One region of the Lysinibacillus sp. FSL W7-1291 genome, then DNA from elsewhere that is predicted to be linked to it. Evidence: riboswitches for the same ligand, from Rfam matches in the RefSeq annotation. Region 1 holds a riboswitch; the other holds the start of a gene.

Region 1 (8,051 bases):
GCACAAAGTCGTGCCTTACTTTATGCTAGTCAAATTGATTTGACAGATTTTGAATCATTGCTGTCCCTTGGGCAAGATTCACAGCGAGCCCTGTCTCAATTTGCTGATCGCATGCTTGCGCAAGTGAAGCAAAAGGACGTCTCAAAAATCGGTCAAATGCTTGATTCCTTAATGCACACGTTAGATCGAATAGACCCGACGGCTTTAGAACCAAAGAAACAAACCTTTTTCAAAAAAATCTTTGGAAAAACAGAGCCGACTGTGAAGCAAACATTAACAGAATTTGAGCGTATTAGTATTCAGGTGGAACGTATTGGCGTTCAGCTAGAGCGTGCACAGCTTCAGTTGATCAAGGATGTCGAAAACTTAGAAGCGCTTTATGCTCATAATCGTGGATTTTTTGAGGAGCTGGCTACTGCCATTGCAGCAGGTCAAATGAAAAAACAGCAAGCCATTGAGGTTGAGTTACCCACACAAATAACGAGTGTTCAAGCAACGAAACAACCGCTTGCTATTCAGCAGCTCAATGACTTTGCCGCACAAATTGAAAGGTTGGATCAACGTATTTATGATTTACAAGTATCACAGCAAGTAGCGCTGCAAACGGCTCCTCAAATACGCATGATTCAACAGGCGAATCAAACGTTAGCGGAAAAAATTGAATTTTCGATTGTCACTTTGATTCCTCTTTGGAAAAATCAGCTGGCGATGATGCTTTCTATGCATATGGATCATCACTATGCACAGCTAGAAGAACGATTAGCTCAGGCACATGATCGCTTCTCTAGTCCATCGTTTGAACAACAGGTTTCGAAATTTAAAGAAACGCAGCGAGAACTGCAAACCGCGATTAAAGATGTGTTTGCCCTGCATACAGCAACTGAACAAGAAAAACAACAGCTACAAGATGTGGCAGGTGCCAGAGGCTATCAGCGCGATTAACAAAAAAGGGGTGGCTCAGCATATAATCTGAACCACCCTGTTTTATGTTATTCAAAATAATCTTTATAGTAGCCACCGACATTACCTGTATTATCGATGATAAAAATGAACTCTTCTGTTTCATTTTTTACTTCATATTCTTTCCCTACTGTTAATACATTGGACACTAAGTATTTTGATGCATTTGTATGTTTGCAAGTTATCGTTCGTAGTGTTGGCGCATCTTTCCATTTTAAATGTAACATATTCTCTCTACCTCTCTTTACTAGCCGAAGCTAATGTCTATTGCTTATTTTATAATATTTTTGGGCTTTTGTGGAGAAAAAAGAAAGACTATAGCTATTCTATCCAAAAAAAATGACTATTTGAGGTGTTATGATGAGTTTTGGTGGTGTACCGCAATGGTTTTTTATTATTGCTGTAGCATTTGCAATCTGCTTTGTTCTTTATGCAGAATGGAATTCTAGAAAATAAGTGAGTCCAATAAATCGGACTCACTTTTTCTATGCTTATTTTAATGTCCGCTTTAAAAATTCTTTTGTCCGTTCATGCTGAGGGTTTACTAATACTTGTGATGGCGGGCCTTCCTCGACAATGATGCCTTTATCCATAAAGACGACACGATCTGCCACCTCTTTGGCAAACTCCATCTCATGTGTCACGATTAACATTGTATTCCCCTCAGTGGCTAACTGTCGCATCACCTTTAATACCTCACCGACCATTTCTGGGTCTAATGCCGAAGTCGGTTCATCAAATAGCATGACATCTGGATTCATTGACAATGCTCGAGCGATAGCCACACGCTGCTTTTGCCCCCCTGAAAGCTGACGAGGCTTGGCGTTCACATATTGATCCATACCAACGATATTCAAATATTTAAGCGCCGTTTCTTCTGCTTCTTTCTTTGATCGCTTCAATACTTTGATTTGGCCCACTGTGCAATTGTTTAACACATTGTGATTGTTAAATAAATTGAATTGCTGGAATACCATTCCTAGATGTGTACGATATTCTTGAATATTGTGCTTATCATCTAAAATGTCTTCCCCTTTATAAATAATTTGACCACCACTTGGCGTTTCTAATAAATTGATGCAACGAAGTAATGTCGATTTACCAGAACCAGAAGAGCCAATTAAACAAACGACTTCGCCTTTTTCTACTTGGAAATTTACATCTTTTAACACTTGGTTACGTCCAAATGATTTACTTAAATGTTCAATCTTAATCACTGCCATTTGTGCGTCCCCCTATACAGCTTCTTTTTGTTCTTTTTGATAGGCATCAGGTCCATCTAGACGTTTTTCAACATAGAGAAGGATGCGAGATGCGGTAAATGTCATGATAAAATAAAGAATACATGCAACAAAGAATGATTCAAAATAACGGAAGTTGTTACCTGAAATTGATTTTGTTTGGAAGAATAATTCCGTTACCCCAATGACATTTAATACGGCTGTATCCTTAATATTCATAATTAATTGGTTACCTGTCGCCGGCAAGACATTGCGTGCTACTTGTGGTAAAACAACATGCAGCATGATTTGGAAGTGATTCATACCAATTGCCGACGCTGCCTCGTATTGACCATTATCAATCGAGACAATACCACCTCGAACAATTTCTGCCATATAGGCCCCTGTGTTAAGGGAAACGACTAAAATACCTGCTGTAATAAAATGCATATCGATACCAAATGCGATATCTAGTCCGTAGTAGACTACCATAGCCTGTACAATCATTGGTGTACCACGGAAAAATTCAACATAGCATGTCAGGATAAAATTAATAAGCTTTAAGCTATAAAATTTTAAACCTTTTTTACGAACTGGAATCGTATGCATAATTCCAATGAAAAATCCGATGAATGCACCAATAATTGTACTAATAATCGAAATCAGTAACGTATAATACGCACCTCGTAAAAACATTTGCCAGTTGTTTTCAATAATTGAAAGTATCCATTCAAGACTCATGATGTTCCTCCTAACAATGTCATGTTGCTTGCTTATTTCCTTCGTGTCCTAGCTATTTCTACTATTCTATGATTTGTTACGCTAGGACATTATCATTATGTAGAGAGGTTCTCATTTTGATAATGATGAAATGATCATGCACGGACCAGCAACTAGCCCGTGCCTTGTCATTATTGTGCTGCTGGTTGTTGAGAAATCGCTTCTTCCATAATCGCTTGACGATCGTCTTCCGAAATACCTTTTAGGATTTCGTTGATTTTTTCACGGTTTGCATCGTCTTTACGTAAGCCTACAGCAATCGAAGTATTGGAAAGATCCGTATCAAAGCCTTCTTCAAATGCGACATATGTGAACTTATCGTTGGCAGCAGCAGCGGAAATACCTTCTGGACGTTCTGCTACATAGCCATCAATTTTGCCAGCCTCTAAAGCAACACGCATTGCGGGGAAGCTTTCCATTGCTGTTTGTTTTTCTACACCGTTAATTTGATCAATAACGTTGTAGTTCGATGTATTTAATTGTGAAGTAATTTTAGCACCAGAGAAATCTTGAATCGATTTTGCATTTTCATACTTGCTACCTTTCTTAATAACCATAACGAAATCAGAAGTATAGTAGTTTTCTGTAAAATCAATCGTTTTCTTACGCTCTTCAGTTGGTGACATACCCGCGATAATCGCATCAATTTTGTTAGATTGTAGCGCTGGTACTAATCCGTCCCATTCCATTTTGACAATGACTAGCTCTTTGCCTAAGCCTTCAGCAATTTTTTTTGCCATTTGGACATCGTAGCCGCCTGCATACTCTGCATTATCAGCAATTTTCACTGCACCATTAGCATCACCTTGCTGTGTCCAGTTAAATGGTGGATAGCCAGCCTCCATTCCGATTCGGAATTCACCGCCACTTGCTTCCTTGTCAGCACCAGCATCACCTGAACCGCCATCCTTTTTGTCGCTAGTGCCACATGCAGCTAGCACAATTGCTGTCATGATAGAGATCATTACTAACAACCATTTTCTTTTCATAAAAAACTCCCCTTTTCTGTAAAAAAATAAGACAACTGTAATAAAAAAGACCTAAGTATATTGAACTTAGGTCTTACCTTGTATGACAGTTGCCCAAATCCTCACTATAATTTCCATTTTCCGAGATAGCACAACCTAGTAAATCTGGAAATCCATTTACTAGGACAGTCCTGCACTTATTCACTGCAGACCCAGCATAAAAGTACGAGCTCCTTTTATACTTCGGCGATATTTCCTTCTTCATTGCGTCTTCGCTTGCTTGAACTCAACAATGAACTAATAAATACCGCGCCTCTACCTCACTGGTAAACGTTAGTGAGGTTTGTTTATTTAATTGATATTTAGATACTACTATAAAACTAGTACACTCGTCAAGACAGTTTTAACATTTTTCTGACTAATGACAATATTAGGATATTGTTCGTTCTCTATTCATTTTAAATCGTTAAGCTTCTATCGATATTTCTGAAAATTAAAACAAATTTTTATTATAGAGTATGTGCTCTATGTGAGAAAAGTTGTGTTTATGTCTTTTTTGCTCCTCTAAACGATATAACATTAGTACTCTTTCAAACATAGAATCGGTCAAAATCTTTCGTCATGCATAAAAAAACCCTGCTGAACATTGTTCGCAGGGTTGAATGGCATTATGAATTTAATAGTAAATCTTCAGGATTTTCGATTAATTCTTTAACTGTTTTTAAGAATCCTACAGAATCTTTTCCATCGATGATACGGTGATCGTAAGAAAGTGCTACATACATCATTGGACGGATTTGAACTTCACCATTTACTGCAACTGGACGGTTAACAATTGAGTGCATACCTAAAATACCAGCTTGCGTACCGTTCATAATAGGAGTTGACATTAATGAACCGAATACACCACCATTTGTAATTGTGAATGATCCACCAGCCATGTCATTTAAGCCTAATTTTTTATCACGAGCTTTTGTCGCTAAGTTAGCGATATCTTTTTCGATTTCTGCAAAGTTTTTGCTGTTTGCATCGCGTACAACTGGTACAACTAAACCTTCTTCAGTTGATACAGCAATACCGATATCAAAGAAGTTATTTAAATGAATTTCATCGCCAGAGATTTGAGCGTTTACGTATGGGTATTTTTTTAGTGCCGCAACAACAGCTTTTGTGAAGAATGACATGAAACCAAGTTTGATGTCGTTTGCTTTTACAAACTCTTCTTGTTTACGTTTACGAAGTGCCATGATATTTGTCATGTCAATTTCGTTAAATGTTGTTAACATTGCTGTTGATTGTTTCACTTCTAATAAACGTTTAGCAATTGTTTGGCGACGACGGCTCATTTTTTCAACTGTTACACGGTCAGAATTAGCTGCTGGTGTAAATACTACTGGGCCACCTGAAGTTGCTACTGATGTAGGTGCGGCTACTGGTGCTACAGCTGGAGCTGTACCATGAGCTGCTACATCTTGTACACGTACACGTCCTTGTGGATCTACTGGAGATACTGCTGCAAGGTTGATACCTTTTTCACGAGCAAGACGACGTGCTGCTGGAGAGGCGATTACTCGCTCACCAGAAGTTTCTTCTACAACTGGAGCCGCTGCTACTGGTGCAGATGCTGCTTGTGGCGCTGCTGGAGCCGGAGCTGCTTCAGCTGGAGCCGCTGCAGGTGCAGGTGCTGCGCCTTCGCCTGCTTCTACTACTGCGATAACTTGACCAACTAGTACAGTATCGCCTTCTTCAGCTAAAATTTGTGTTAATACACCTGCTTCTTCAGAAATGATTTCAGCGTTTACTTTATCTGTTTCAAGTTCAACGATGAATTCACCTTTTTCAACGCGATCGCCCACTTTTTTTACCCACTGTGCGATACTACCTTCTGTAATCGATTCTGCTAATTCAGGGACTTTAATTTCAGCCACTTTCATTTCCTCCTTTGATTAACGTGCATGACGCACATAAAAGGGCTACTGCTTGAGGGCAAGTAGCCCGGTTTTTTCAAAAATTTATATGTGATTATTTAACCTTCACTGGCTCAGCAACTGCCGCTTCAATTAATGCTGCTTGTGCTGCTTTATGAGAATCTGCATCCCCTTCAGAAGTTGAGCTCATTGCAGGACGACCTACATAGCGAAGTTTTTTACCTTCTGAAAGTTCATATAATGTTTCTAATGCATAATTCCATGAGCCTTGGTTTTTAGGTTCTTCTTGTACCCAAACAATTTCTTTCACATTTGGATACTTAGCAATAATACCAGCAACTTGCTCTTTTGGGAATGGGTAAAGTTGTTCTACACGAATAATGTGTAAATGATCGAAGCCTTCTCCGTCTTTTACGCGATCCGCTAAGTCGATCATCACTTTACCAGTTCCTAAAACGATACGCTCTACAGCTTCTGGTTTAGCGCCTAAACCTGGTTGTTCAATCACTTCTTGGAATGAACCATTTGCTAATTGTTCAGCATTCGCCGCAGCTAATGGGTGACGTAATAGTGATTTTGGTGATACGACTACAAGTGGACGTACCCCTTCTGTACCTAATAACGCTGCTTGACGGCGTAATAAATGATAGTAGTTACCTGCGTTTGAACAGTTCGCTACAAACCAGTTGTTTTCAGCTGACATTTGTAAATAGCGTTCCATACGGCTTGAAGAGTGCTCTGGACCTTGACCTTCATAACCATGTGGTAAAAGGATCACTAATCCAGATTTTTGGCCCCATTTAGAGCGTGCCCCTGAAATAAAGTTATCAAACATCACTTGTGCCATGTTCGCAAAGTCACCGAATTGTGCTTCCCACACTGTTAAAACATGACTATTTTCTAGGTTGTAACCATACTCAAAGCCTACTACTCCCGCTTCTGTCAGTGGAGAGTTGTGTACTGAGAAGGATGCACTCGCACCAGAAATATGATGAAGCGGTGTGAAGACATTCCCATTGTTTTTATCGTGAAGTACTAAGTGACGTTGAGAGAATGTACCACGTTGAGCATCTTGACCTGTAAAACGTACTGGTGTGCCGTCTTGGATAATTGTCGCATATGCTAACGTTTCTGCATGGCCCCAGTCAATTTTTGCTGATGCATAGGCATCACGACGTTTTTCTAAAATTTTGCCAAGCTTTTTCTGTGGCTCGAAGTTTTCTTCAAACACTAAAAGCTCTTCATTGATTTTTTCTAAACGTTCCGCACCAACTGCTGTATCAATTTGTGGGAACTCTACTTTTAATTCTGCTGGCATTTCTAAATGCTGATGATCATCTTTATCTGCCATTTCTCTTACATGGTCATAGGCTGCTTGCATTTCTGCATAGATTGCTGTATCTAAGGCAGCTACATCTTCAGCAGATAGAAGACCTTCAGCCACTAATTGTGCTCCATATAAAGCACGCACTGTTTCATGTTTAGAAACCAATTTGTATGTTTCTGGGTTTGTCACAGTTGGGTCATCTGTTTCATTATGACCATGGCGACGGTAACCAACTAAGTCTACAATAATATCTTTGCCGAATTTTTGACGGTAGTTAGCAGCAAAACGACCCACTTGCGCTACTGCCTCTGGGCTATCTGCGTTGACATGGATTACTGGTACCTCGTAACCTTTTGCTGGGTCAGAAGAGTACACAGAAGAACGAGAATCATAATGCTCAGTTGTGAAACCGATCATATTGTTCGCGATAATGTGGATTGTACCACCTGTTGTAAAGCCTTCTGTTTTAGCAAAGTTTAAAACCTCAGTCACAATCCCTTGGCCTGGGAATGCAGCATCACCGTGCACTAAAATACCTAAGCCTTTAGTACGGTCGTGTACCGCTTGGCCTGGTTTAGACGTATCATCTTGTGTTGCACGAGTAGCTCCAAGTACAACTGGATTGCCAACTTCTAAGTGAGATGGGTTGTAAGCCAATTTAACATTCATACCCGATTCACGGTTGTAAGAAGCACCCATATGGTATTTCACATCACCTGTCCAACCTTTTGTAATTTCAAGGCGGCCATGCTCAGGCATAAATAACTCATTTGAAACATGTGCAAAGTCAGAGAACATCATGTCATAAGGTTTGTTTAAGATGTGTGTTAAAACATTTAAACGACCACGGTGTGCCATACCAATACGT
Region 2 (8,051 bases), 1.9 Mb from region 1:
TGGTCGGAATGAAAATGAAAAAAAACGTATTTTCCGTTTTGAATTTATCGATATTATCATCGCTATGATTATTGCCGGAGCGATTAATATGAGCATGCTGATCATTGCTGCAGCAGTCTTCCACACACAAGGCGTGGTTGTAGAAGATTTAGATGTTGCCTACAATGGCTTAAAAGATGCGCTCGGCCCCATGGCTGCTATTTCATTTGGTCTTGGTTTACTTATTGCCGGGCTAGCTAGCTCCTCTGTCGGGACGTTAGCAGGTGATGTAGTCATGCAAGGATTCATTCAAAGAAAAATACCACTTTATTTACGTAGAGCGATTACTATGGTGCCGCCTCTAGTCATTATTGCATCAGGCGTGAATGCAACCTATGCGCTCGTTCTAAGTCAGGTCGTTTTATCTTTCGGTATTTGCATTTGCTCTTGTCCCTCTTGTGATGTTTACAAGCAAACGAAACATCATGGGCAGTTTAGTCAATCACCGTATTACAACGTTTTTAGGTTGGTTTGTTGTTGTTATCGTTGTGACATTGAATATTTACTTACTGTGGGAAACAATATTTGGATAATAAAAATCAGGTACTCGAGATGAACTGCCCCGTAAAAGTTTGATTTCTAACTATTACGGGGCAGTTCAAGAATGGGTACCTGTTTTTTATTTGATTAGACATCGACTTTCGAATGGCTAGTTAGTAAATACTAATATTACTCTATATATGATATTATTTTTGATATTTTTAACGACGATTAAGACATAAAAAGCTGTCCCATAAACCAATCATTCATTAGTTTACAGAACAGCCCTACTATTTAATCTTCCACTTTTAAATCACATTCTTGAAGTGAAAGCATTTTTGTTTTGTGCTTGATTTTGTAGCCAAACCATAACAGTAAAAATAGTGGGATTCCAACATAAGAAACTAATATCCCATACCAATCAATTTGGTCTCCCGTAAAGGCCGTGTAATTTTGCCCAATGACCACAATCATACAAACAGTAAAGGCAAATAGTGGTCCAAACGGGTACAATTTTGCTCTATAAGGTAATAGCTTTGGATCTAGGCCCTGTGCCTCAAATGCACGACGGAAGCGATAATGACTAAAGGCAATGCCGAGCCATGCAATAAAACCAGACATACCAGAGGCGTTTAACAGCCAAATATAAACAACGCCATCACCAAAGAAAGACGCTAAAAAAGCTAAGCAACCTACAGCTAATGTTGCCATCAACGCATAAATTGGTATTCCTCGACGACTTAGCTTTGTGAAGAACTTAGGCGCATGTCCATCCACTGCTAATTGCCATAGCATACGTGATGATGCATAAAGCCCTGAATTTCCAGCTGACAGCATAGCCGTTAAAATAATGGCATTCATTAACGAAGCTGCAAAGGCAATACCTAAGCGGTCAAACACTAATGTAAACGGTGATACTGCGATATCTTCTGATAATAAGCGTTCATCTGTAAATGGAATCAACATTCCGATTGCACCAATTGCTAAAATATAAAACAAAAGAATACGCCAGAATACGGATTTAACAGCCTTTGGAATATTTTTTCCTGGATCGTCTGTTTCACCTGCTGTAATCCCAAGTAACTCTGTTCCTTGGAATGAAAATCCGGCTGCTAGGAAAATTCCAAATGTAGCTAGGAAGCCACCGTGAAATGGTCCATCACTAATAAAGAAATTAGTAAAGCCTACAGGTGCCTGTCCACCTAAAATACCAAAAATCATTAATAAACTGATAATAATAAAAACAATGACTGTCACTACTTTAATCATCGCAAACCAATATTCACTTTCTCCATAGCTCTTTACAGAAAGTAAATTAAATGACAGTACAACAGCAATAAATAATACTGTCCAAAGGGCTGATGAACTATCAGGGAACCAATATTTCATAATTAAGGATACTGCCGCAATTTCTGCTGCAATAGTGATTGCCCAGTTATACCAATAGTTCCAGCCTAATGCAAAGCCTAGTGCTGGATCTACAAATTTTGTTGCATACGTACTAAATGAACCGGATGATGGCATATAGGCAGCCATTTCCCCTAAGCTTGTCATTAAAAAGTACACCATAATACCGATTAGGGCGTAGGCAAGCAATGCACCACCAGGTCCAGCTTGTGCAATGGCACCACCACTGGCTAAAAATAGTCCCGTACCAATTGTACCGCCTAAAGAAATCATTGTGATATGACGGCTTTTCAATTCTTTTTTCAGCTTTGGCGCTTTATGTCCGAGCTGATTTACTTTTATTTCACTCACGATATAGCTTCCTTCCTATTTACGAGGCAAAAAAATGCCATCACATATACACTGTGATGGCTAAGTTAATCCTCAGTTTTTCCTAAATGATAGCTCAACACGTTGTGCAAACGTGACAGTTCTGTTCCTTTCGGAGACAGCCCCAGCATGAGGTTTTCAAGTCCCCTCACACTTCGGCAATATTCCCTTTCAGCTAATCTCATCAATGCTTGTCATTTCCATTAGCATACTTATAAATATCGCGACCTCTACCTCAATACAAACATGAGGCATATAATTATTAAATTTATGATGCTTATTATATTAGCATAAGACCTTTGACATTTCAATATAACAATAAATGTTCTGTATTTTGTGAATCTTCTACTATTTTTATTAGTTTGTTAAAGTGTTATAGTAGTTCAATTAGAACGGTTACGAACAGGGGGATTTATTTTGACTACAAATGATCATTCCGCTAGTTTTCCGAGTAAAAAAATTAGCTGGAGGGGAACAACCTTACTTTTAGTCTTCGGAGTTATCTTTATAGCCTCTACATTAAGAATGCCACTAACTGTTGTTGGCCCTATTATATCATTTATCCGTGACGATCTTGGTATTTCTAATGTACTTGCAGGCTTTCTAACAACGATTCCATTGCTCGCTTTTGCTACCATCTCACCATTTGCGCCCGTTGTAGCACGCAAACTAGGGCTTGAGCTAACACTATTTTTATCCACTATTTTATTAGCCTTGGGGATTGTTCTACGTTCCCTTGGTACAACGGGGTTACTTGTATTTGGTACTGTACTCATCGGCATAGCCATATCATTTGGAAATGTGCTGATTCCAGGATTATTAAAATTAAAATTTCCATACCATGTTGGTTTATTAATGGCATTTTTCACTATGTCGATGAACTTAACGGCTGGGCTTGGCGCAGGTATTAGCTATCCTATAGCCAATTCATCATTTGGCTGGCAAGGAGCGCTGTCCATTGCACTTGTACTAGTGGTCGTAACGATTTTAATTTGGATACCTCAATTGAAATCAAATAAACCTGAGCCAGCCACTACCTCTAAAATGACGAGTACACCCTTATGGAAGTCACCTGTTACTTGGGCTGTCACAGGTGCAATGGGATTACAGTCTTTATTATTTTATACGACTGCTGCTTGGATTCCCGAAATCTACATCGCCCAGGGATTGGCTCCTGACAAAGCTGGTTGGATGTTTTCTATCATGCAATTTTCACAAGTACCAATGGCATTGGCTGTGCCTATCATTGCAAGTAAAATGGCTTCTCAAAGACCTCTTGTAGTGATGTTTACATTCTTCTATTTAATAGGCTTTACTGGAGTTGTCATGGAGTGGACAAGTCTTGGGGTACTGTGGATGATTCTTTTAGGTTTAGCAGGAGGTTCTTCATTTGCCTTAGCGATGATGTTCTTTACACTTCGTACACGCACGGCATTTGAAGCAGCAGATTTATCAGGCTTTGCACAATCATTAGGTTATTTATTTGCCGCCATTGGCCCTATTCTTTTTGGCTACTTACATGATTTATTTGGTGGCTGGAATATTGCTGGTTGGCTCTTTGTAGCTGTGGCGACCATTCTTTTCTTTTGCTCAATGAGAGCTTCTAAAGACGAATATGTCCATTAAAATAAAGCAGATGGGATAACTGCTCATATTTCCCATCTGCTTTACTTCTATATAGGTATAGACGTTTTATTTGTCCAATTGCTGTAGTAAGGTTAGCAGTTCAGTAAGACGGTCCGCTGTTTCTTTGTTGTGAGCTATAACTGCTGCAAAAATAGGAACAGCCTCTTGTAAGAGTATATAACTAAAATAATAATAGCTTACAAAAGCTTTCTGCTCATAACCCTTTGGCGTTTCCTCCTCCCATTCCAGCTCATCATTCTCTTCGTGATCCATCCATAAATATTTGACATCTAACAGCTCCTGCATAGTTTGAACTGAATAGGATGGGTCTAGATAATCTTCAGAAATTGCATGTGCCACAGCTAAATAAAGCTCTACTTCTTGTACAGAGACATCCCCCGTATTTTTGCTAGCAAGCTTTTTTAGAAGGACAAGCAAAGCCCATGGTGTGACCTGCCATAGTGTACCTTGATGCTCCACTAACTCAGCTAGCTCTATATATTGCTCCTGTTCAATCAGCTGAGGGATAGCCGTTCCTCTTCCATAAGGTGTCGTCAATTGTAACCACGGGATACTCGGAATTTGCTCATTCAACATAGCGTTTCGTCCTCTCCACAATCAGTTAATAGCATGGTTTTTGATAAAAATAATTGGGTGTATGATAAATATTGACATACGGCTTATGGAAAATATGAGTCGTTGCGGGCGAAAGTGGTGGGATTAGCCATGTCCAGTTGCCTGTAACGTCTCGTCCTGCTGATTCCTCTGCTTCTTCAAACAATTTAAACTGCTGAGCAGCTGTATGATGATCGACAATGCTCACGCCTTGTTCTTTGAAAGAATGAAGGACAGCAATATTAAGCTCCACTAATGCACGATCACGCCAAAGTGAAGCTTGCTTGGTTGTATCAAGATTAAAAACCCCCGCAATAGCTGGTAGCATATTATAACGGTCATGATCTGCTAAATTACGTGCACCGATTTCTGTCCCCATATACCAGCCATTAAAGGGTGCGGCTTGAAAATCAATGCCTGCCATTTGAAAACGCATACTTGAAATAATGGGTACAGCATACCATTTCATTCCTAATTTCTCTACATCCACTGACTCTGGATGACGAATTGGCACCTCTAAAATATATTCTACAGGAATTGTAAACAGCTGCGGAGCTCGCTCATCTACTTGTATAACAAGAGGTAACACATCGAATGGTGTCCTCTCACTTTTCCAACCTAACGATTCACATACTTTAGTAAAAACAATAGAATGTGCATCACCAATAACGCCAGCTTCCGTTTCATAGCCTGCATAACGAATTAGCTGATGATTCCATATACGCACTCTGTTCGAAGCAAATACTGTTATTGTTGGACGGATTTTTCCACTATTTGTTGCATAATCGATATGCTCCAGTAGTTTTTGAAAAATATCCTGTTCATCTAAAACGGCACGTGCATCTACTACATGCAATGATTGCCAAAACAGACGACCAATACATTTGTTACTATTACGCCACGCCACCCGTGCACCAAAAGCTAGCTCCTCTGTTGTTGGGTCGTACTCACCTGCATTCTTAATCTGTTGTAATCTATTCGCTAACCAACGCTCTGATTCATCTTGTTCTGTCTGATATAAACTTAAAAATTGCTGGATCTCCTGTATATTCATTTCGATTCCTCCACTTATCCTCATATTAGAGGAACAAAACGACAAGCACCACGAAAATAGCTATAAAAAAACATACATATTGCATATATGAAATAGTTTGTTCAAATTTATAATGAATCGAATCATGATTAGAAGATATTGTGAATGAAGAAGGAAAAGAGGTGGGCGACATCTTATAGAAAGGAGAAACAAAATATTAGTCATGTAAAAAAGCTACTGAACCATTGATAGCGGATTCGTAGCTTTCACTCTTTACTAATGTATCATTTATTGATAAAAGAAAAAGCATGTAACACAATATTTGTGCTACATGCTTGATGACCCGTACGGGATTCGAACCCGTGTTACCGCCGTGAAAGGGCGGTGTCTTAACCACTTGACCAACGGGCCGTGGCTCCGAAGGCAGGACTCGAACCTGCGACAACCTGATTAACAGTCAGGTGCTACTACCAACTGAGCTACTTCGGAATAATGATGGGCCTAAATGGACTCGAACCATCGACCTCACGCTTATCAGGCGTGCGCTCTAACCAGCTGAGCTATAGGCCCATTTTGGAGCGGGTGATGAGAATCGAACTCACGACATCAGCTTGGAAGGCTGAGGTTTTACCATTAAACTACACCCGCAAATAATGGTGGGTCAGGACGGAATCGAACCGCCGACACTTAGAGCTTCAATCTAATGCTCTACCAACTGAGCTACTGACCCAAAATGGAGGAGGTAGAGGGATTCGAACCCCCGCGCGGTGTTACCCGCCTGTCGGTTTTCAAGACCGATCCCTTCAGCCAGACTTGGGTATACCTCCAAAAATATTGAACTGGTGGAGCCTAGCGGGATCGAACCGCTGACCTCCTGCGTGCAAGGCAGGCGCTCTCCCAGCTGAGCTAAGGCCCCATTTATCATAAAAAATGGTCGGAATGACAGGATTCGAACCTACGACCCCTTGGTCCCAAACCAAGTGCTCTACCAAGCTGAGCTACATTCCGAAAACATAAATTTATTGGCGCGCCCGACAGGAGTCGAACCCATAACCTTCTGATCCGTAGTCAGACGCTCTATCCAATTGAGCTACGGGCGCAATATTCATTAAAAAACGATGAGCCATGAAGGACTCGAACCTTCGACCCTCTGATTAAAAGTCAGATGCTCTACCAACTGAGCTAATGGCTCGTAAAAAAGAAAAATGGCTGGGGTACTAGGATTCGAACCTAGGCATGACGGAATCAAAATCCGTTGCCTTACCGCTTGGCTATACCCCAATTTGAAAATGGGGCGACTGATGGGAATCGAACCCACGAATGTCGGAACCACAATCCGATGCGTTAACCACTTCGCCACAATCGCCACTATATAAATTATAACAGCTGTATATGAACGAGTACCTCAATACCTGGCAGGGGCAGTAGGAATCGAACCCACACCAAAGGTTTTGGAGACCTCTATTCTACCGTTGAACTATGCCCCTAAAATGGTGGAGGGGGACGGATTCGAACCGCCGAACCCTAAGGAGCGGATTTACAGTCCGCCGCGTTTAGCCACTTCGCTACCCCTCCAAGGGAATGGTGCTTACGATAGGAGTCGAACCCACGACCTACTGATTACAAGTCAGTTGCTCTACCAACTGAGCTACACCAAAAAAAAATGGCGGTCCCGACCGATCGAACCGGCGATCTCCTGCGTGACAGGCAGGCATGTTAACCGCTACACCACGGGACCATTTGGTTGCGGGGGCTGGATTTGAACCAACGACCTTCGGGTTATGAGCCCGACGAGCTACCACTGCTCCACCCCGCGATAATACTATACTGTTTTAAAAATAATGGTGGAGGATGACGGGCTCGAACCGCCGACCCTCTGCTTGTAAGGCAGATGCTCTCCCAGCTGAGCTAATCCTCCACGAAAAATAAGCGAAGCGATGTCCTACTCTCACAGGGGGAAGCCCCCAACTACCATCGGCGCTAAAGAGCTTAACTTCCGTGTTCGGTATGGGAACGGGTGTGGCCTCTTTGCCATCATCACTTCACTTATTCAGTTGAAAGAGTTGTTCTTTCAAAACTGGATAAACGGTTCATTGAATGTTTCAAACGTTTTGGTTAAGTCCTCGATCGATTAGTATTCGTCAGCTCCATATGTCACCACACTTCCACCTCGAACCTATCTACCTCATCGTCTTTGAGGGATCTTACTTACTTGCGTAATGGGAAATCTCATCTTGAGGGGGGCTTCATGCTTAGATGCTTTCAGCACTTATCCCGTCCACACATAGCTACCCAGCGATGCCTTTGGCAAGACAACTGGTACACCAGCGGTGTGTCCATCCCATTCCTCTCGTACTAAGGACAGCTCCTCTCAAATTTCCTACGCCCACGACGGATAGGGACCGAACTGTCTCACGACGTTCTGAACCCAGCTCGCGTACCGCTTTAATGGGCGAACAGCCCAACCCTTGGGACCGACTAC

The links. A riboswitch is a leader RNA that binds a small molecule or an ion and turns the genes downstream of it on or off. The one in region 1 is predicted to bind lysine.
Positions count from the first base shown of each region.
Region 2: it holds a riboswitch for lysine, as region 1 does, so the genes downstream of both, NST76_RS01320 (amino acid permease) here and NST76_RS10790 (transporter substrate-binding domain-containing protein) in region 1, are expected to answer to the same signal.

Region 1 is NZ_CP151994.1:2,203,807-2,211,857, reverse strand. It holds gene NST76_RS10810 (toxic anion resistance protein) at 1-942, shown strand, start outside; gene NST76_RS10805 (DUF6501 family protein) at 990-1,187, opposite strand; gene NST76_RS10800 (amino acid ABC transporter ATP-binding protein) at 1,452-2,183, opposite strand; gene NST76_RS10795 (amino acid ABC transporter permease) at 2,196-2,921, opposite strand; gene NST76_RS10790 (transporter substrate-binding domain-containing protein) at 3,092-3,949, opposite strand; lysine riboswitch at 4,068-4,254, opposite strand; gene odhB (2-oxoglutarate dehydrogenase complex dihydrolipoyllysine-residue succinyltransferase) at 4,597-5,856, opposite strand; gene NST76_RS10780 (2-oxoglutarate dehydrogenase E1 component) at 5,951-8,051, opposite strand, start outside.
Region 2 is NZ_CP151994.1:269,355-277,405, reverse strand. It holds gene NST76_RS01325 (Nramp family divalent metal transporter) at 1-595, shown strand, start outside; gene NST76_RS01320 (amino acid permease) at 814-2,277, opposite strand; lysine riboswitch at 2,360-2,536, opposite strand; gene NST76_RS01315 (MFS transporter) at 2,713-3,921, shown strand; gene NST76_RS01310 (hypothetical protein) at 3,988-4,518, opposite strand; gene NST76_RS01305 (nitric oxide synthase oxygenase) at 4,544-5,590, opposite strand; tRNA gene NST76_RS01300 (tRNA-Glu) at 5,909-5,980, opposite strand; tRNA gene NST76_RS01295 (tRNA-Asn) at 5,982-6,058, opposite strand; tRNA gene NST76_RS01290 (tRNA-Ile) at 6,066-6,139, opposite strand; tRNA gene NST76_RS01285 (tRNA-Gly) at 6,144-6,217, opposite strand; tRNA gene NST76_RS01280 (tRNA-Phe) at 6,224-6,299, opposite strand; tRNA gene NST76_RS01275 (tRNA-Ser) at 6,304-6,396, opposite strand; tRNA gene NST76_RS01270 (tRNA-Ala) at 6,410-6,485, opposite strand; tRNA gene NST76_RS01265 (tRNA-Pro) at 6,501-6,577, opposite strand; tRNA gene NST76_RS01260 (tRNA-Arg) at 6,593-6,669, opposite strand; tRNA gene NST76_RS01255 (tRNA-Lys) at 6,689-6,761, opposite strand; tRNA gene NST76_RS01250 (tRNA-Gln) at 6,776-6,850, opposite strand; tRNA gene NST76_RS01245 (tRNA-His) at 6,860-6,935, opposite strand; tRNA gene NST76_RS01240 (tRNA-Trp) at 6,983-7,056, opposite strand; tRNA gene NST76_RS01235 (tRNA-Tyr) at 7,061-7,144, opposite strand; tRNA gene NST76_RS01230 (tRNA-Thr) at 7,152-7,221, opposite strand; tRNA gene NST76_RS01225 (tRNA-Asp) at 7,234-7,307, opposite strand; tRNA gene NST76_RS01220 (tRNA-Met) at 7,311-7,385, opposite strand; tRNA gene NST76_RS01215 (tRNA-Val) at 7,412-7,487, opposite strand; rRNA gene rrf (5S ribosomal RNA) at 7,499-7,614, opposite strand; rRNA gene NST76_RS01205 (23S ribosomal RNA) at 7,681-8,051, opposite strand, start outside.